Regions from separate parts of the Escherichia sp. TC-EC600-tetX4 genome, predicted to be linked through region 1. Evidence: predicted binding sites of a transcription regulator. Region 1 holds the regulator's gene; the other holds the start of a gene.
The links. The regulator PhoB, encoded in region 1, activates phosphate uptake and scavenging genes when phosphate is short. The targets are predictions, from matches to a motif close to CTGTCATAAAACTGNCNNAT.

Region 1 (10,186 bases):
GTGGCTGTCGAGCTGATTAAACATACGTAATTGTTGTTGATGAGAAAGCCCTGCGCGGTAATTATCCATCCAGGCCATACAGGTTTGGGCATCAATTTGCTGCGGATCGTAAGAGATATCGGTATTGGCAAGAAATCCCCACAACGGGAATGTGAAGCCACGATAGTTCATGGCGGCATCTTCCACATCGGCCTGTAACCATTGCCGTGCATCGCCAAAATGTTCGCCGACAATATACGCTTCCGGCTGGGTTTCTTTCGCCGCTTCGGTGATCCCGGCAACGTGCTGCATATTATTGCGCGCCCCACCCGCCTCCCCCAGCATATGCACCACATCCAGCCGCCAGCCGTCCATATTCCACGGCGCTTTCAGCCAGTGGCGGACAATACTGTCTTCCCCGCGATAAATTTCATTCACCAGACTTTCCGACTGATAATCCAGCTTCGGCAAGCTGGCATAGCCAAGCCAGTCGAGCGCCGTGCCATCATCACTAAACGAGTACCAGTCGCGCCAGGGCGATTCGGGGTTGTGACAAGCACCACCCGTGCCACGATTATGCCTGTCAAACCAGGCATGGGAATCGCCACTGTGGTTAAACACGCCGTCCAGCACCAGCCGCATTCCCAGCTGCTGCGTATTGTGTCGCAAACGCAGCAACGCCCCATCACCGCCAAACTGCGGATCGACATGGCGATAATCCTCGGTATCGTATTTATGTACGCTGGGAGCTTTAAACACCGGATTGAGATACAGCGCTGTCACGCCAAGCTTTTTCAGATACGGCAGTTTTTCGCTTATCCCGTCCAGATCGCCGCCATAGAACGTTGATCCGCCCGCCTGCGCCGTGACCGGTTCATCCCAGTCACGCAAGATGATCTCTTGTCCGGCTGCATGATGGTAATAGACATGATCCTGTTCAGCTTCACGAGGAAGACTACGCGCAAAACGATCAGGGAAGATCTGATAAAAAATCTGATCCGCAGCCCATTGTGGGCCGATATCCGGTACATCGACGGCAAACTGCTCCAGTCGTGCCGGCGGCATTCGGCTGAAGCCCTGCGGTGTAAACCAACGCTGGCGATCGTGCCACAGCAGTTTGAAACTGTAACGCCGCCGGGGTTGTCCGCTGGAGAGATCAATCGCCGCACGCCATGCGGTGACGCCAGGCTGCGGCTGACTGCGCTGCTTATGCATCGGTACTGACATTTCTTCGTTATCGTGTTCTGTACGCAGCATAATGCGCTGCGGTGGGTCTTCGCCCGTCAGCCACAGTGTAATGAGCAGTTGATCTTTGCTTTGTTTAACAAATGGGGGCACCGGCAGGTGCCATGCATTTAACATCATAATTCCCCTGTGATGAAAATCTGATCACCTTGCCATAGCCTAATGCAGGATCACTCATCATCTGAAGGATATTTGGGGGAGGAGGACGGGGGCGGATAACTTTCGGAATAGCCGGATCAGGATTTCCTCCTGAACCGGCTTACAGAACGCAAGGATTACTGGTTTTCAGCCAGCTGACGATCGTGGCGGCGTTTAAACATCCAGCCAATCAACAGCACAACAATCCACGCGAAACCGACATACAGCGAGATACGCGTATCCGGGTGATAACCAATCAACCCGATAATAAAGAGCAGGAAAATCAGCCCGCCGATGGTCGTTGCTACCCCACCCGGCACTTTAAATTTCAGCGCCTTAACTTCTTCTGGCGGCAAACGGCGACGGAAGGCAATTTGCGACAGCAGGATCATAATCCACACCCACACCGTGGCGAAGGTTGCCAGCGAAGCGATCACCAGGAAGACGTTTTCCGGCATGATGTAGTTCAGATACACCGCAAACAGCAGCGCGGTAGTCATCACCAGCACCGTAACCCACGGAATACCGCGACGCGACGTTTTGCTGAAAATTTTCGGCGCGCTGCCCTGCTCTGCCATACCGTGGAGCATACGGCCTACGCCAAATACATCACTGTTAATTGCCGACAGCGAAGCAGTCAGCACAACAAAGTTAAGAATGCTGGCGGCAAAGGTAATGCCCATATGCTGGAACGTCAGCACGAACGGGCTACCGGCAGTGCCAACCTGATTCCACGGGTAGATAGACATAATGACGAACAGCGTACCGACGTAGAACACCAGAATACGCATCGGCACGGAGTTAATCGCACGCGGTATCGATTTCTCAGGATCTTTCGCTTCACCGGCGGTAATCCCGATAATTTCGATCCCACCGTAAGCAAACATCACCATTTGCAACGACATTACCATGCCAAGCCAGCCGTTACTGAAGAAGCCGCCGTTGCTCCACAGGTTATGAATACCGGTCGGTTGCCCGCCGTTGCCAATCCCCCAGATGATGATGCCGAAACCGGCGACAATCATGATGATGATGGTGGCGACTTTAAAGAACGAGAACCAGAATTCCAGCTCACCGAATACCTTCACGCTCATCAGGTTTACGGCGCAAATGATCAGCACCACGCTCAGTACCCAAATCCAGTGCGGCACCGTCGGGAACCAGACACCCATATAGATACCAAAAGCGGTCACATCGGCGATGGCGACAATAAGGATTTCAAAGCAGTAGGTCCAGCCGGTAATGTAACCTGCCAGCGGGCCGAGGTTTTCCTGCGCATAACGCGAGAAAGAGCTGGCGGCCGGGTTATGTACCGACATTTCCCCCAGCGCACGCATAATGATATACGCCGCGATACCACCGATAATATAGGCCAACAACACGCTCGGACCGGCCATTTTGATGGCGTCTGCCGAACCGTAAAACAGCCCGGTGCCAATTGCTGAACCCAGTGCCATAAAGCGTATGTGACGGGTACTTAGCCCACGCTTTAGCTTGTTCTTACTTTCCATCAATTCCTAACCCATCAACACAATAAAAAACCACGGGGCATCGCAGCCCCGTGGTTAAAACAAATGTTCAGTGATTTAGTGAGCGCTGGAGGTCACCTGACGACCTGCCGCGCGATCCCAGATAATGGCCAGAACCACCATCACCACTGTTGGCATTAACCACGCCAGACCTTGTTCGGCCAGCGGTAAACGCTGCGCCCAGGACGGTAAGATATCGCTGAATGCAGATGCTTTGATCCCGTCGAGAATACCAAAAAGCAGGCTGATAAACATCGGCGGAGCAATCACGCGGGACGAATTATGCCACCATGAGCGTGTAAAACTTAATACAACCAGTGCGATACACGGCGGATAAATAGCGGTCAGCACCGGTACGGAGATCTGGATCAGCTGGCTTAAGCCGAGGTTAGAAACCACCATCGAGAAGCCGCCGAGGATAAACACCAGCGTACGATAAGAGAGCGGTACGTACTGGGCAAAGAATTCTGCACAAGCACAGGTCAGGCCAACTGCCGTTACCAGGCAGGCGATGAAGATTAACGCCGCCAGCAGGAAGCTACCGCCGCCGCCAAAGGTGTGCTGAACGTAAGCATGCAGAATAGCAGCGCCGTTTGCAGACTGATCGACCAGCGACGCGCTGTCTGACCCCAGACGGAACAGCGCCAGGTACAGCAGAGTCAGACCAACACCCGCCATCAGGCCAGCCCAGACGGTATAACGGGTCAGCAGACGCGCTTCGGTAACGCCACGAGAACGCGCCGCGTTAACAATAACGATACCAAACACCATTGCGCCCAGCGTATCCATGGTCAGATAGCCGTTAACGAAGCCGTTAGAAAACGCAGCGTTTTGATAAGCCTCAGTCGCCGTGCTGATAGAACCCGCCGGCCAGACAATAGCGGCAACAGACAGGATGACCAGCGCGATAATTTTCAGCGGCGCAAGGAAGTTGCCCACGGTATCCAGCAGCTTGCCCGGATAGAGCGAAACCAGAATAACGATAGCGAAATAGACCAGGCTGTAGATAAACAGCGGCAGCGCGGAATCACCCGTCAGCGGCGCAATCCCCACTTCAAAGGAAACGGTAGCTGTACGCGGCGTAGCGAAAAGCGGCCCCACCGCCAGGTAACAAACCGTTGCCAGCAGTACGCCAGCGACTTTACCGATTGGCGTGCTGAGGCTGTCAACACCGCCGCCAACTTTTGCCAGCGCCACTACCGTTAATACCGGCAGGCCAACGGCAGTAATGAGGAAGCCGAATGCCGCAGTCCAGACGTGTTCGCCTGCCTGTAAGCCGACCATTGGAGGGAAAATAATGTTACCTGCGCCGACGAACAACGCAAATGTCATAAAGCCCAGAGCGATGATATCGCGCGATCTTAATTGATGGGTCATAAATCATACTGCCTGTGGATGTGGTGTTGTAACGTTAAATTTTTGTGCCAATCCCTGGGGATGATACAGCGGTATATTTAAACAATTTTAGCGGGAAATACTCCCAACCAGGCGCGGCGAAGAATAGTTTTTCGATTTACCGCGTTAATGCAGTCAGTATGACAGCACCTGAAGCGCAATTTAAACGCTTATAACGTTTTAAAGCAAGGAGGGATCTAAAAACCAGAGGTATATAGCGATAAGAAATCACCAACCAGTATAAAACACTATTTCCGTGAAAAAGACATGGCTAATCATGCGAACAAAAAATCACCAATCGTTGTAAAATCTAACGCCCGTATTTTGACTGCAAAGAAAATAAGCCAGCATCGACTGGCTTATGGCAATAAAAGATGACAAAGGCGGATTAATCGCTGTTTTTGGCAATTAAACGTTCCGGGATAACAAAACTGAAACGTGTTCCTTTTCCTACTGTACTCTCAATATTCAGGCGACTTTCGTGATGATTCACAGCATGTTTCACGATCGCTAACCCTAATCCGCTACCGCCGGTTTGCCGGGAACGCGCTTTATCAACGCGATAAAAACGCTCGGTCAGGCGCGGAATATGCTCCGGTGCAATGCCCGGTCCGTTATCTTCAACGCTAAATTCGGCACCGTGCGGCACTCGCTGCCAGCGTACGGTGATATGCGTGCCTTCCGGCGTATGATTCACGGCGTTATAGACCAGGTTCGAAATCGCACTGCGTAGCTGATCTTCGTTGCCAGACACCTTGAGGCCGTTATCTATCTCAAAGGTAAATGTCTGTTTTTTCTGACTCAGAGTCTGAGCCTCGCGCTCAACAACGCGCAGCATCATCGGCACATCAACCTTTTCATTGAGCAAATGCGTCGGTGCGGCTTCTATTTTCGACAGCGTCAGCAATTGCTTCACCAGTCCTTCCATCCGCTGGGTCTGCTCGCGCATGGTGTGCAACGCTTTTTCGCGTACCGCGCCTTCCAGCGGCTGCTCATTCATCATCTCCAGGTAACCCTGTAACACGGTCAATGGCGTACGTAACTCATGGCTCACGTTGGCAAAAAAGTTACGCCGCGCCCCTTCCAGTTGATGCATTTGCGTGACATCACGCGCCACCATCAGCAACTGTTTGTGGGTATAAGGCATGACGCGAATTTCCAGATGCCGCCCGGTGTTGAGCACCAGATTGAGCGGGCGAGAAAAATCACGCGTTTTCAGATATTGCGTAAACTCCGGGTAACGCAGTAGGTTAAGGATGTTCTGCCCGTTATCTTCCGGCCAGCGCAAACCAAGAATTTGTTGCGCCAGACCGTTACACCAGAAAATACCGCCCTCTTCCGTGGTCAGCACCACCGCGTCGGGCAGCGACTCCGCGCCGCTACGAAAGCGTTTAATCAGATTGCCCAGTTCACGGCGGCGTTTTTTATTTCGCAGCTGCATCTGGTGTAAGCCGTATAGTAGCGGTTCCCAGCTACCACGCCCCGGTGGCGGGGTCATACTGCGATCCACCCACAGCCACCATGAAAGGCGCAATAAATTCCAGAAATGCCAGATAAGCAGTCCTGTTACCGATGCCAGCAAAAACCAGGGCAGGTAACCAAAAAATGCACCCAGGATGAAAGCCGGGAGGCAGCAAAGTAGCAGCTCCAGCACCAGCCTTTTCCACGACAGCCGTTCCAGCACGTAAGATACTCCAGTTAAGAAATCATAAGCCCTGCTCTGCGTCCGATGAGCAAGGCGTTAAAAGCGGGTTGAAAAACGATATCCTGTACCGCGCACGGTCTGCACCATGCGGTCATGCCCGCCGGGCTCCAGTGCTTTACGCAGGCGACGAATGTGGACATCGACCGTGCGGTCTTCCACATACACGTTAGTTCCCCAGACGTGGTTTAACAGCTGCTCGCGGCTGTACACGCGCTCAGGATGCGTCATAAAAAAGTGCAGCAGTTTAAATTCTGTCGGCCCCATCTCCAGCGGCTCTTCGCCCGCCATCACTCGGTGAGATGTCGGGTCGAGACTTAATCCCTGCATCTCAATCACCTCTTCCACCGCCATTGGCGAAATACGGCGCATTACCGCTTTGATTCGCGCCACCAGCTCCTTCGGCGAAAACGGCTTGGTGATATAGTCATCCGCGCCGGTTTCAAGGCCGCGCACGCGATCTTCTTCTTCCCCTCTGGCGGTCAACATCACCACTGGAATATCCCGGGTCATCGACTCGCGCTTGAGGTGTTTGATGAACTGGATACCGGAGCCGCCAGGTAACATCCAGTCGAGGAGAATTAAATCCGGCCAGGGTTCATTCAGTTGATTCACAGCACTGTCATAATCTTCCGCTTCGACCGGCTGAAAGCCATTTTGTTCGAGCACGAAGCAGACCATTTCGCGAATTGGAGCTTCATCTTCTACGACCAGAATACGTCTCGCCATGATTTGCCCTGTTGTAATAAATAGGTTGCGATCATTAATGCGACGTCATTATGCGTCAGATTTATGACAGATTTATGAAAAGCTCGTCGCACATATCTTCAGGTTATTGATTTCCGTGGCGCAGAAAAAAGCAAATGGCACATCTGTTTGGGTATAATCGCGCCCATGCTTTTTCGCCAGGGAACCGTTATGCGCATCCTTCACACCTCAGACTGGCATCTCGGCCAGAACTTCTACAGTAAAAGCCGCGAAGCTGAACATCAGGCTTTTCTTGACTGGCTGCTGGAGACAGCACAAACCCATCAGGTGGATGCGATTATTGTTGCCGGTGATGTTTTCGATACCGGCTCGCCGCCCAGTTACGCCCGCACGTTATACAACCGTTTTGTTGTCAATTTACAGCAAACTGGCTGTCATCTGGTGGTACTGGCAGGAAACCATGACTCGGTCGCCACGCTGAATGAATCGCGCGATATCATGGCGTTCCTCAATACTACCGTGGTCGCCAGCGCCGGACATGCGCCGCAAATCTTGCCTCGTCGCGACGGGACGCCAGGCGCAGTGCTGTGCCCCATTCCGTTTTTACGTCCGCGTGACATTATTACCAGCCAGGCGGGGCTTAACGGTATTGAAAAACAGCAGCATTTACTGGCAGCGATTACCGATTATTACCAACAACACTATGCCGATGCCTGCAAACTGCGCGGCGATCAGCCTCTGCCCATCATCGCCACGGGACATTTAACGACCGTGGGGGCCAGTAAAAGTGACGCCGTGCGTGACATTTATATTGGCACGCTGGACGCGTTTCCGGCACAAAACTTTCCACCAGCCGACTACATCGCGCTCGGGCATATTCACCGCGCACAGATTATTGGCGGCATGGAACATGTTCGCTATTGCGGCTCCCCCATTCCACTGAGTTTTGATGAATGCGGTAAGAGTAAATATGTCCATCTGGTGACATTTTCAAACGGCAAATTAGAGAGCGTGGAAAACCTGAACGTACCGGTAACGCAACCCATGGCAGTGCTGAAAGGCGATCTGGCGTCGATTACCGCACAGCTGGAACAGTGGCGCGATGTATCGCAGGAGCCACCTGTCTGGCTGGATATCGAAATCACTACTGATGAGTATCTGCATGATATTCAGCGCAAAATCCAGGCATTAACCGAATCATTGCCTGTCGAAGTATTGCTGGTACGTCGGAGTCGTGAACAGCGCGAGCGTGTGTTAGCCAGCCAACAGCGTGAAACCCTCAGCGAACTCAGCGTCGAAGAGGTGTTCAATCGCCGTCTGGCACTGGAAGAACTGGATGAATCGCAGCAGCAACGTCTGCAGCATCTTTTCACCACGACGTTGCATACCCTCGCCGGAGAACACGAAGCATGAAAATTCTCAGCCTGCGCCTGAAAAACCTGAACTCATTAAAAGGCGAATGGAAGATTGATTTCACCCGCGAGCCGTTCGCCAGCAACGGGCTGTTTGCTATTACCGGCCCAACAGGTGCGGGGAAAACCACCCTGCTGGACGCCATTTGTCTGGCGCTGTATCACGAAACTCCGCGTCTCTCTAACGTTTCACAATCGCAAAATGATCTCATGACCCGCGATACCGCCGAATGTCTGGCGGAGGTGGAGTTTGAAGTGAAAGGTGAAGCGTACCGTGCATTCTGGAGCCAGAATCGGGCGCGTAACCAACCCGACGGTAATTTGCAGGTGCCACGCGTAGAGCTGGCGCGCTGCGCCGACGGCAAAATTCTCGCCGACAAAGTGAAAGATAAGCTGGAACTGACAGCGACGTTAACCGGGCTGGATTACGGGCGCTTCACCCGTTCGATGCTGCTTTCGCAGGGGCAATTTGCTGCCTTCCTGAATGCCAAACCCAAAGAACGCGCGGAATTGCTCGAGGAGTTAACCGGCACTGAAATCTACGGGCAAATCTCGGCGATGGTTTTTGAGCAGCACAAATCGGCCCGCACAGAGCTGGAGAAGCTGCAAGCGCAGGCCAGCGGCGTCACGTTGCTCACGCCGGAACAAGTGCAATCGCTGACAGCGAGTTTGCAGGTACTTACTGACGAAGAAAAACAGTTAATTACCGCGCAGCAGCAAGAACAACAATCGCTAAACTGGTTAACGCGTCAGGACGAATTGCAGCAAGAAGCCAGCCGCCGTCAGCAGGCCTTGCAACAGGCGTTAGCCGAAGAAGAAAAAGCGCAACCTCAACTGGCGGCGCTTAGTCTGGCACAACCGGCACGAAATCTTCGTCCACACTGGGAACGCATCGCAGAACACAGCGCGGCGCTGGCGCATATTCGCCAGCAGATTGAAGAAGTAAATACTCGCTTACAGAGCACAATGGCGCTTCGCGCGAGCATTCGCCACCACGCGGCGAAGCAGTCAGCAGAATTACAGCAGCAGCAACAAAGCCTGAATACCTGGTTACAGGAACACGACCGCTTCCGTCAGTGGAACAACGAACCGGCGGGTTGGCGTGCGCAGTTCTCCCAACAAACCAGCGATCGCGAGCATCTGCGGCAATGGCAGCAACAGTTAACCCATGCTGAGCAAAAACTTAATGCGCTTGCGGCGATCACGTTGACGTTAACCGCCGATGAAGTTGCTACCGCCCTGGCGCAACATGCTGAGCAACGCCCACTGCGTCAGCACCTGGTCGCGCTGCATGGACAGATTGTTCCCCAACAAAAACGTCTGGCGCAGTTACAGGTCGCTATCCAGAATGTCACGCAAGAACAGACGCAACGTAACGCCGCACTTAACGAAATGCGCCAGCGTTATAAAGAAAAGACGCAGCAACTTGCCGATGTGAAAACCATTTGCGAGCAGGAAGCGCGCATCAAAACGCTGGAAGCTCAACGTGCACAGTTACAGGCGGGTCAGCCTTGCCCACTTTGTGGTTCCACCAGCCACCCGGCGGTCGAGGCGTATCAGGCGCTGGAGCCTGGCGTTAATCAGTCTCGATTACTGGCGCTGGAAAACGAAGTTAAAAAGCTCGGTGAAGAAGGTGCGACGCTACGTGGGCAACTGGACGCCATAACAAAGCAGCTTCAGCGTGATGAAAACGAAGCGCAAAGCCTCCGACAAGATGAGCAAGCACTTACTCAACAATGGCAAGCCGTCACGGCCAGCCTCAATATCACCTTGCAGCCACTGGACGATATTCAACCGTGGCTGGATGCACAAGATGAGCACGAACGCCAGCTGCGGTTACTCAGCCAACGGCATGAATTACAAGGGCAGATTGCCGCGCATAATCAGCAAATTATCCAGTATCAACAGCAAATTGAACAACGCCAGCAACTACTTTTAACGACATTGACGGGTTATGCACTGACATTGCCACAGGAAGATGAAGAAGAGAGCTGGTTGGCGACACGTCAGCAAGAAGCGCAGAGCTGGCAGCAACGCCAGAACGAATTAACCGCGCTGCAAAACCGTATTCAGCAGCT
Region 2 (10,186 bases), 1.1 Mb from region 1:
GCATGCAACTGAATTCCACCGAAATCAGCGAACTGATCAAGCAGCGCATTGCTCAGTTCAATGTTGTGAGTGAAGCTCACAACGAAGGTACTATTGTTTCTGTAAGTGACGGTGTTATCCGCATTCACGGCCTGGCCGATTGTATGCAGGGTGAAATGATCTCCCTGCCGGGTAACCGTTACGCTATCGCACTGAACCTCGAGCGCGACTCTGTAGGTGCGGTTGTTATGGGTCCGTACGCTGACCTTGCCGAAGGCATGAAAGTTAAGTGTACTGGCCGTATCCTGGAAGTTCCGGTTGGCCGTGGCCTGCTGGGCCGTGTGGTTAACACTCTGGGTGCACCAATCGACGGTAAAGGTCCGCTGGATCACGACGGCTTCTCTGCTGTAGAAGCAATCGCTCCGGGCGTTATCGAACGTCAGTCCGTAGATCAGCCGGTACAGACCGGTTATAAAGCCGTTGACTCCATGATCCCAATCGGTCGTGGTCAGCGTGAATTGATCATCGGTGACCGTCAGACAGGTAAAACCGCACTGGCTATCGATGCCATCATCAACCAGCGCGATTCCGGTATCAAATGTATCTATGTCGCTATCGGCCAGAAAGCGTCCACCATTTCTAACGTGGTACGTAAACTGGAAGAGCACGGCGCACTGGCTAACACCATCGTTGTGGTAGCAACCGCGTCTGAATCCGCTGCACTGCAATACCTGGCACCGTATGCCGGTTGCGCAATGGGCGAATACTTCCGTGACCGCGGTGAAGATGCGCTGATCATTTACGATGACCTGTCTAAACAGGCTGTTGCTTACCGTCAGATCTCCCTGCTGCTCCGTCGTCCGCCAGGACGTGAAGCATTCCCGGGCGACGTTTTCTACCTCCACTCTCGTCTGCTGGAGCGTGCTGCACGTGTTAACGCCGAATACGTTGAAGCCTTCACCAAAGGTGAAGTGAAAGGGAAAACCGGTTCTCTGACCGCACTGCCGATTATCGAAACTCAGGCGGGTGACGTTTCTGCGTTCGTTCCGACCAACGTAATCTCCATTACCGATGGTCAGATCTTCCTGGAAACCAACCTGTTCAACGCCGGTATTCGTCCTGCGGTTAACCCGGGTATTTCCGTATCCCGTGTTGGTGGTGCAGCACAGACCAAGATCATGAAAAAACTGTCCGGTGGTATCCGTACCGCTCTGGCACAGTATCGTGAACTGGCAGCGTTCTCTCAGTTTGCATCCGACCTTGACGATGCAACACGTAAGCAGCTTGACCACGGTCAGAAAGTGACCGAACTGCTGAAACAGAAACAGTATGCGCCGATGTCCGTTGCGCAGCAGTCTCTGGTTCTGTTCGCAGCAGAACGTGGTTACCTGGCGGATGTTGAACTGTCGAAAATTGGCAGCTTCGAAGCCGCTCTGCTGGCTTACGTCGACCGTGATCACGCTCCGTTGATGCAAGAGATCAACCAGACCGGTGGCTACAACGACGAAATCGAAGGCAAGCTGAAAGGCATCCTCGATTCCTTCAAAGCAACCCAATCCTGGTAACGTCTGGCGGCTTGCCTTAGGGCAGGCCGCAAGGCATTGAGGAGAAGCTCATGGCCGGCGCAAAAGAGATACGTAGTAAGATCGCAAGCGTCCAGAACACGCAAAAGATCACTAAAGCGATGGAGATGGTCGCCGCTTCCAAAATGCGTAAATCGCAGGATCGCATGGCGGCCAGCCGTCCTTATGCAGAAACCATGCGCAAAGTGATTGGTCACCTTGCACACGGTAATCTGGAATATAAGCACCCTTACCTGGAAGACCGCGACGTTAAACGCGTGGGCTACCTGGTGGTGTCGACCGACCGTGGTTTGTGCGGTGGTTTGAACATTAACCTGTTCAAAAAACTGCTGGCGGAAATGAAGACCTGGACCGACAAAGGCGTTCAATGCGACCTCGCAATGATCGGCTCGAAAGGCGTGTCGTTCTTCAACTCCGTGGGCGGCAATGTTGTTGCCCAGGTCACCGGCATGGGGGATAACCCTTCCCTGTCCGAACTGATCGGTCCGGTAAAAGTGATGTTGCAGGCCTACGACGAAGGCCGTCTGGACAAGCTTTACATTGTCAGCAACAAATTTATTAACACCATGTCTCAGGTTCCGACCATCAGCCAGCTGCTGCCGTTACCGGCATCAGATGATGATGATCTGAAACATAAATCCTGGGATTACCTGTACGAACCCGATCCGAAGGCGTTGCTGGATACCCTGCTGCGTCGTTATGTCGAATCTCAGGTTTATCAGGGCGTGGTTGAAAACCTGGCCAGCGAGCAGGCCGCCCGTATGGTGGCGATGAAAGCCGCGACCGACAATGGCGGCAGCCTGATTAAAGAGCTGCAGTTGGTATACAACAAAGCTCGTCAGGCCAGCATTACTCAGGAACTCACCGAGATCGTCTCGGGGGCCGCCGCGGTTTAAACAGGTTATTTCGTAGAGGATTTAAGATGGCTACTGGAAAGATTGTCCAGGTAATCGGCGCCGTAGTTGACGTCGAATTCCCTCAGGATGCCGTACCGCGCGTGTACGATGCTCTTGAGGTGCAAAATGGTAATGAGCGTCTGGTGCTGGAAGTTCAGCAGCAGCTCGGCGGCGGTATCGTACGTACCATCGCAATGGGTTCCTCCGACGGTCTGCGTCGCGGTCTGGATGTAAAAGACCTCGAACACCCGATTGAAGTCCCGGTAGGTAAAGCGACTCTGGGCCGTATCATGAACGTACTGGGTGAACCGGTCGACATGAAAGGCGAGATCGGTGAAGAAGAGCGTTGGGCGATTCACCGCGCAGCACCTTCCTACGAAGAGCTGTCAAACTCTCAGGAACTGCTGGAAACCGGTATCAAAGTTATCGACCTGATGTGTCCGTTCGCTAAGGGCGGTAAAGTTGGTCTGTTCGGTGGTGCGGGTGTAGGTAAAACCGTAAACATGATGGAGCTCATTCGTAACATCGCGATCGAGCACTCCGGTTACTCTGTGTTTGCGGGCGTAGGTGAACGTACTCGTGAGGGTAACGACTTCTACCACGAAATGACCGACTCCAACGTTATCGACAAAGTATCCCTGGTGTATGGCCAGATGAACGAGCCGCCGGGAAACCGTCTGCGCGTTGCTCTGACCGGTCTGACCATGGCTGAGAAATTCCGTGACGAAGGTCGTGACGTTCTGCTGTTCGTTGACAACATCTATCGTTACACCCTGGCCGGTACGGAAGTATCCGCACTGCTGGGCCGTATGCCTTCAGCGGTAGGTTATCAGCCGACCCTGGCGGAAGAGATGGGCGTTCTGCAGGAACGTATCACCTCCACCAAAACTGGTTCTATCACCTCCGTACAGGCAGTATACGTACCTGCGGATGACTTGACTGACCCGTCTCCGGCAACCACCTTTGCGCACCTTGACGCAACCGTGGTACTGAGCCGTCAGATCGCGTCTCTGGGTATCTACCCGGCCGTTGACCCGCTGGACTCCACCAGCCGTCAGCTGGACCCGCTGGTGGTTGGTCAGGAACACTACGACACCGCGCGTGGCGTTCAGTCCATCCTGCAACGTTATCAGGAACTGAAAGACATCATCGCCATCCTGGGTATGGATGAACTGTCTGAAGAAGACAAACTGGTGGTAGCGCGTGCTCGTAAGATCCAGCGCTTCCTGTCCCAGCCGTTCTTCGTGGCAGAAGTATTCACCGGTTCTCCGGGTAAATACGTCTCCCTGAAAGACACCATCCGTGGCTTTAAAGGCATCATGGAAGGCGAATACGATCACCTGCCGGAGCAGGCGTTCTACATGGTCGGTTCCATCGAAGAAGCTGTGGAAAAAGCCAAAAAACTTTAACGCCTTAATCGGAGGGTGATATGGCAATGACTTACCACCTGGACGTCGTCAGCGCAGAGCAACAAATGTTCTCTGGTCTGGTCGAGAAAATCCAGGTAACGGGTAGCGAAGGTGAACTGGGGATCTACCCTGGCCACGCACCGCTGCTCACCGCCATTAAGCCTGGTATGATTCGCATCGTGAAACAGCACGGTCACGAAGAGTTTATCTATCTGTCTGGCGGCATTCTTGAAGTGCAGCCTGGCAACGTGACCGTTCTGGCCGACACCGCAATTCGCGGCCAGGATCTCGACGAAGCGCGAGCCATGGAAGCGAAACGTAAGGCTGAAGAGCACATTAGCAGCTCTCACGGCGACGTAGATTACGCTCAGGCGTCTGCGGAACTGGCCAAAGCGATCGCGCAGCTGCGCGTTATCGAGTTGACCAAAAAAGCGATGTAACACCGGCTTGAAAAGCACAAAAGCCAGTCTGGAAACAGGCTGGCTTTTTTTTGCGCGTGTGACCCGTCCTGAATAGCGTTCACATAGATCCTGCTGATATAAAACCCCCCTGTTTTCCTGTTTATTCATTGATCGAAATAAGAGCAAAAACATCCACCTGACGCTTAAATTAAGGTACTGCCTTAATTTTCTGCAGACAAAAGGCGTGACGATGGTCGAAAATGGCGCTTTCGTCAGCGGGGATAATCCGTTATTGAACAATTTATCCTCTGTCCATTTCACGATGAAAAAAATGTAGTTTTTTCAAGGTGAAGCGGTTTAAATTCGTTCTCAAATTACAGTCAGGACGCGTATGTTGAATAATGCTATGAGCGTAGTGATCCTTGCCGCAGGCAAAGGCACGCGCATGTATTCCGATCTTCCGAAAGTGCTGCATACCCTTGCCGGGAAAGCGATGGTTCAGCATGTCATTGATGCTGCGAATGAATTAGGCGCAGCGCACGTTCACCTGGTGTACGGTCACGGCGGCGATCTGCTAAAACAGGCGCTGAAAGACGACAACCTTAACTGGGTGCTTCAGGCAGAGCAGCTGGGTACGGGTCATGCAATGCAGCAGGCCGCACCTTTCTTTGCCGATGATGAAGACATTTTAATGCTCTACGGCGACGTGCCGCTGATCTCTGTCGAAACACTCCAGCGTCTGCGTGATGCTAAACCGCAGGGTGGCATTGGTCTGCTGACGGTGAAACTGGATGATCCGACCGGTTATGGACGTATCACCCGTGAAAACGGCAAAGTTACCGGCATTGTTGAGCACAAAGATGCCACCGACGAGCAGCGTCAGATTCAGGAGATCAACACCGGCATTCTGATTGCCAACGGCGCAGATATGAAACGCTGGCTGGCGAAGCTGACCAACAATAATGCTCAGGGCGAATACTACATCACCGACATTATTGCGCTGGCGTATCAGGAAGGGCGTGAAATCGTCGCCGTTCATCCGCAACGTTTAAGCGAAGTAGAAGGCGTGAATAACCGCCTGCAACTCTCCCGTCTGGAGCGTGTTTATCAGTCCGAACAGGCTGAAAAACTGCTGTTAGCAGGCGTTATGCTGCGCGATCCAGCGCGTTTTGATCTGCGTGGTACGCTAACTCACGGGCGCGATGTTGAAATTGATACTAACGTTATCATCGAGGGCAACGTGACTCTCGGTCATCGCGTGAAAATTGGCACCGGTTGCGTGATTAAAAACAGCGTGATTGGCGATGATTGCGAAATCAGTCCGTATACCGTTGTGGAAGATGCGAATCTGGCAGCGGCCTGTACCATTGGCCCGTTTGCCCGTTTGCGTCCTGGTGCTGAGTTGCTGGAAGGTGCTCACGTCGGTAACTTCGTTGAGATGAAAAAAGCGCGTCTGGGTAAAGGCTCGAAAGCTGGTCATCTGACTTACCTGGGCGATGCGGAAATTGGCGATAACGTTAACATCGGCGCGGGAACCATTACCTGCAACTACGATGGTGCGAATAAATTTAAGACCATTATCGGCGACGATGTGTTTGTTGGTTCCGACACTCAGCTGGTGGCCCCGGTAACAGTAGGCAAAGGCGCGACCATTGCTGCGGGTACAACTGTGACGCGTAATGTCGGCGAAAATGCATTAGCTATCAGCCGTGTGCCGCAGACTCAGAAAGAAGGCTGGCGTCGTCCGGTAAAGAAAAAGTGATTCTGGCCGGCTAACCCGGTCACATGGGATGAGGAGATAACATAATCTCCCTCCCACAAGCAGTAACTATAAAAATAACCCCACTCTCTACAAGGCTCGGGGCGCCCGAAAAAACGGGCATACAGGTTGACCGACAACGATATAAATCGGAATCAAAAACTATGTGTGGAATTGTTGGCGCGATCGCGCAACGTGATGTAGCAGAAATCCTTCTTGAAGGTTTACGTCGTCTGGAATACCGCGGATATGACTCTGCCGGTCTGGCCGTTGTTGATGCAGAAGGTCATATGACCCGCCTGCGTCGCCTCGGTAAAGTCCAGATGCTGGCACAGGCAGCGGAAGAACATCCTCTGCATGGCGGCACTGGTATTGCTCACACTCGCTGGGCGACCCACGGTGAACCTTCAGAAGTGAATGCGCATCCGCATGTTTCTGAACACATTGTGGTGGTGCATAACGGCATCATCGAAAACCATGAACCGCTGCGTGAAGAGCTAAAAGCGCGTGGCTATACCTTCGTTTCTGAAACCGACACCGAAGTGATTGCCCATCTGGTGAACTGGGAGCTGAAACAAGGCGGGACTCTGCGTGAGGCCGTTCTGCGTGCTATCCCGCAGCTGCGTGGTGCGTACGGTACAGTGATCATGGACTCCCGTCACCCGGATACCCTGCTGGCGGCACGTTCTGGTAGTCCGCTGGTGATTGGCCTGGGGATGGGCGAAAACTTTATCGCTTCTGACCAGCTGGCGCTGTTGCCGGTGACCCGTCGCTTTATCTTCCTTGAAGAGGGCGATATTGCGGAAATCACTCGCCGTTCGGTAAACATCTTCGATAAAACTGGCGCGGAAGTAAAACGTCAGGATATCGAATCCAATCTGCAATATGACGCGGGCGATAAAGGCATTTACCGTCACTACATGCAGAAAGAGATCTACGAACAGCCGAACGCGATCAAAAACACCCTTACCGGACGCATCAGCCACGGTCAGGTTGATTTAAGCGAGCTGGGACCGAACGCCGACGAACTGCTGTCGAAGGTTGAGCATATTCAGATCCTCGCCTGTGGTACTTCTTATAACTCCGGTATGGTTTCCCGCTACTGGTTTGAATCGCTAGCAGGTATTCCGTGCGACGTCGAAATCGCCTCTGAATTCCGCTATCGCAAATCTGCCGTGCGTCGTAACAGCCTGATGATCACCTTGTCACAGTCTGGCGAAACCGCGGATACCCTGGCTGGCCTGCGTCTGTCGAAAGAGCTGGGTTACCTTGGTTCACTGGCAATCTGTAACGTTCCGGGTTCTTCTCTGGTGCGCGAATCCGATCTGGCGCTAATGACCAACGCGGGTACAGAAATCGGCGTGGCATCCACTAAAGCATTCACCACTCAGTTAACTGTGCTGTTGATGCTGGTGGCGAAGCTGTCTCGCCTGAAAGGTCTGGATGCCTCCATTGAACATGACATCGTGCATGGTCTGCAGGCGCTGCCGAGCCGTATTGAGCAGATGCTGTCTCAGGACAAACGCATTGAAGCGCTGGCAGAAGATTTCTCTGACAAACATCACGCGCTGTTCCTGGGCCGTGGCGATCAGTACCCAATCGCGCTGGAAGGCGCATTGAAGTTGAAAGAGATCTCTTACATTCACGCTGAAGCCTACGCTGCTGGCGAACTGAAACACGGTCCGCTGGCGCTAATTGATGCCGATATGCCGGTTATTGTTGTTGCACCGAACAACGAATTGCTGGAAAAACTGAAATCCAACATTGAAGAAGTTCGCGCGCGTGGCGGTCAGTTGTATGTCTTCGCCGATCAGGATGCGGGTTTTGTAAGTAGCGATAACATGCACATCATCGAGATGCCGCATGTGGAAGAGGTGATTGCACCGATCTTCTACACCGTTCCGCTGCAGCTGCTGGCTTACCATGTCGCGCTGATCAAAGGCACCGACGTTGACCAGCCGCGTAACCTGGCAAAATCGGTTACGGTTGAGTAATAAATGGATGCCCTGCGTAAGCGGGGCATTTTTCTTCCTGTTATGTTTTTAATCAAACATCCTGCCAACTCCATGTGACAAACCGTCATCTTCGGCTACTTTTTCTCTGTCACAGAATGAAAATTTTTCTGTCATCTCTTCGTTATTAATGTTTGTAATTGACTGAATATCAACGCTTATTTAAATCAGACTGAAGACTTTATCTCTCTGTCATAAAACTGTCATATTCCTTACATATAACTGTCACCTGTTTGTCCTATTTTGCTTCTCGTAGCCAACAAACAATGCTTTATGAATCCTCCCAGGAGACATTATGAAAGTTATGCGTACCACCGTCGCAACTGTTGTCGCCGCGACCTTATCGATGAGTGCTTTCTCTGTGTTTGCAGAAGCAAGCCTGACAGGTGCAGGTGCAACCTTCCCTGCGCCGGTGTATGCCAAATGGGCTGACACTTACCAGAAAGAAACCGGTAATAAAGTTAACTACCAGGGTATCGGTTCTTCCGGTGGCGTAAAACAGATTATCGCTAATACCGTTGATTTTGGTGCCTCTGACGCGCCGCTGTCTGACGAAAAACTGGCTCAGGAAGGTCTGTTCCAGTTCCCGACCGTGATTGGCGGCGTGGTGCTGGCGGTTAACATTCCAGGGCTGAAGTCTGGCGAACTGGTGCTGGATGGTAAAACCCTCGGCGACATCTACCTGGGCAAAATCAAGAAGTGGGATGATGAAGCCATCGCCAAACTGAATCCGGGTCTGAAACTGCCTTCACAAAACATTGCTGTAGTACGCCGCGCAGATGGCTCCGGGACTTCCTTCGTCTTCACCAGCTACCTGGCGAAAGTGAACGAAGAGTGGAAAAACAACGTTGGTACTGGCTCTACCGTAAAATGGCCGATCGGTCTGGGCGGTAAAGGTAACGACGGTATCGCCGCGTTCGTTCAGCGTCTGCCGGGTGCAATTGGTTATGTTGAATATGCTTACGCGAAGCAGAACAACCTGGCGTACACCAAACTGATCTCCGCTGATGGTAAACCGGTTAGTCCGACCGAAGAAAACTTCGCTAATGCAGCAAAAGGTGCAGACTGGAGCAAAACCTTCGCTCAGGATCTGACCAACCAGAAAGGCGAAGATGCATGGCCTATTACCTCTACCACGTTCATTCTGATCCACAAAGATCAGAAGAAACCAGAACAAGGCACAGAAGTGCTGAAATTCTTCGACTGGGCGTACAAAACCGGGGCTAAACAGGCGAACGACCTGGATTACGCCAGCCTGCCGGATAGTGTAGTTGAACAGGTTCGCGCTGCGTGGAAGACCAATATTAAAGACAGTAGCGGTAAGCCGCTGTACTAATAAAACTCCAGGCCGGGTACGGTGTTTTACGCCGCATCCGGCATTACAAAATGACTTTGTAAACGCGTTTAACTGAAGAGTAACTTATGGCTGCAACCAAGCCTGCTTTTAACCCACCGGGTAAAAAGGGCGACATAATTTTCAGCGTGCTGGTAAAACTGGCGGCGCTGATTGTGCTATTGATGTTGGGTGGCATTATTGTCTCTCTGATCATCTCCTCCTGGCCGAGCATTCAGAAATTTGGTCTGGCTTTCCTATGGACCAAAGAGTGGGATGCACCGAACGATATCTACGGGGCGCTGGTGCCGATCTACGGTACGTTGGTGACTTCGTTTATCGCGCTGCTGATCGCCGTCCCGGTGAGTTTCGGTATCGCCCTGTTCCTGACTGAGCTTGCGCCTGGCTGGCTGAAACGCCCGCTGGGTATCGCCATTGAGCTGCTGGCAGCCATTCCAAGTATCGTTTACGGCATGTGGGGCCTGTTTATCTTTGCGCCGCTGTTCGCCGTTTACTTTCAGGAGCCGGTCGGCAATATCATGTCGAATATCCCGATTGTTGGCGCGCTGTTCTCTGGCCCCGCATTTGGTATCGGTATCCTCGCGGCAGGCGTGATCCTCGCCATCATGATTATTCCGTACATTGCGGCGGTAATGCGTGATGTGTTCGAACAAACCCCGGTGATGATGAAAGAGTCGGCCTACGGTATTGGCTGCACCACCTGGGAAGTTATCTGGCGTATCGTTCTTCCGTTCACCAAAAATGGTGTTATCGGCGGCATCATGCTGGGGCTGGGCCGCGCGCTCGGTGAAAC

Region 2: pstS (phosphate ABC transporter substrate-binding protein PstS) is a predicted target of PhoB. The motif match lies at 8,229-8,248, and genes of this name have one in related genera.

The regions. Positions count from the first base shown of each region.
Region 1 is NZ_CP079924.1:3,453,177-3,463,362, forward strand. It holds gene malZ (maltodextrin glucosidase) at 1-1,344, opposite strand, end outside; gene proY (proline-specific permease ProY) at 1,500-2,873, opposite strand; gene brnQ (branched-chain amino acid transporter carrier protein BrnQ) at 2,949-4,268, opposite strand; gene phoR (phosphate regulon sensor histidine kinase PhoR) at 4,675-5,970, opposite strand; gene phoB (phosphate response regulator transcription factor PhoB) at 6,028-6,717, opposite strand; gene sbcD (exonuclease subunit SbcD) at 6,907-8,109, shown strand; gene sbcC (exonuclease subunit SbcC) at 8,106-10,186, shown strand, end outside.
Region 2 is NZ_CP079924.1:4,564,058-4,574,243, forward strand. It holds gene atpA (F0F1 ATP synthase subunit alpha) at 3-1,544, shown strand; gene atpG (F0F1 ATP synthase subunit gamma) at 1,595-2,458, shown strand; gene atpD (F0F1 ATP synthase subunit beta) at 2,485-3,867, shown strand; gene KXD89_RS22100 (F0F1 ATP synthase subunit epsilon) at 3,888-4,307, shown strand; gene glmU (bifunctional UDP-N-acetylglucosamine diphosphorylase/glucosamine-1-phosphate N-acetyltransferase GlmU) at 4,660-6,030, shown strand; gene glmS (glutamine--fructose-6-phosphate transaminase (isomerizing)) at 6,192-8,021, shown strand; gene pstS (phosphate ABC transporter substrate-binding protein PstS) at 8,335-9,375, shown strand; gene pstC (phosphate ABC transporter permease PstC) at 9,462-10,186, shown strand, end outside.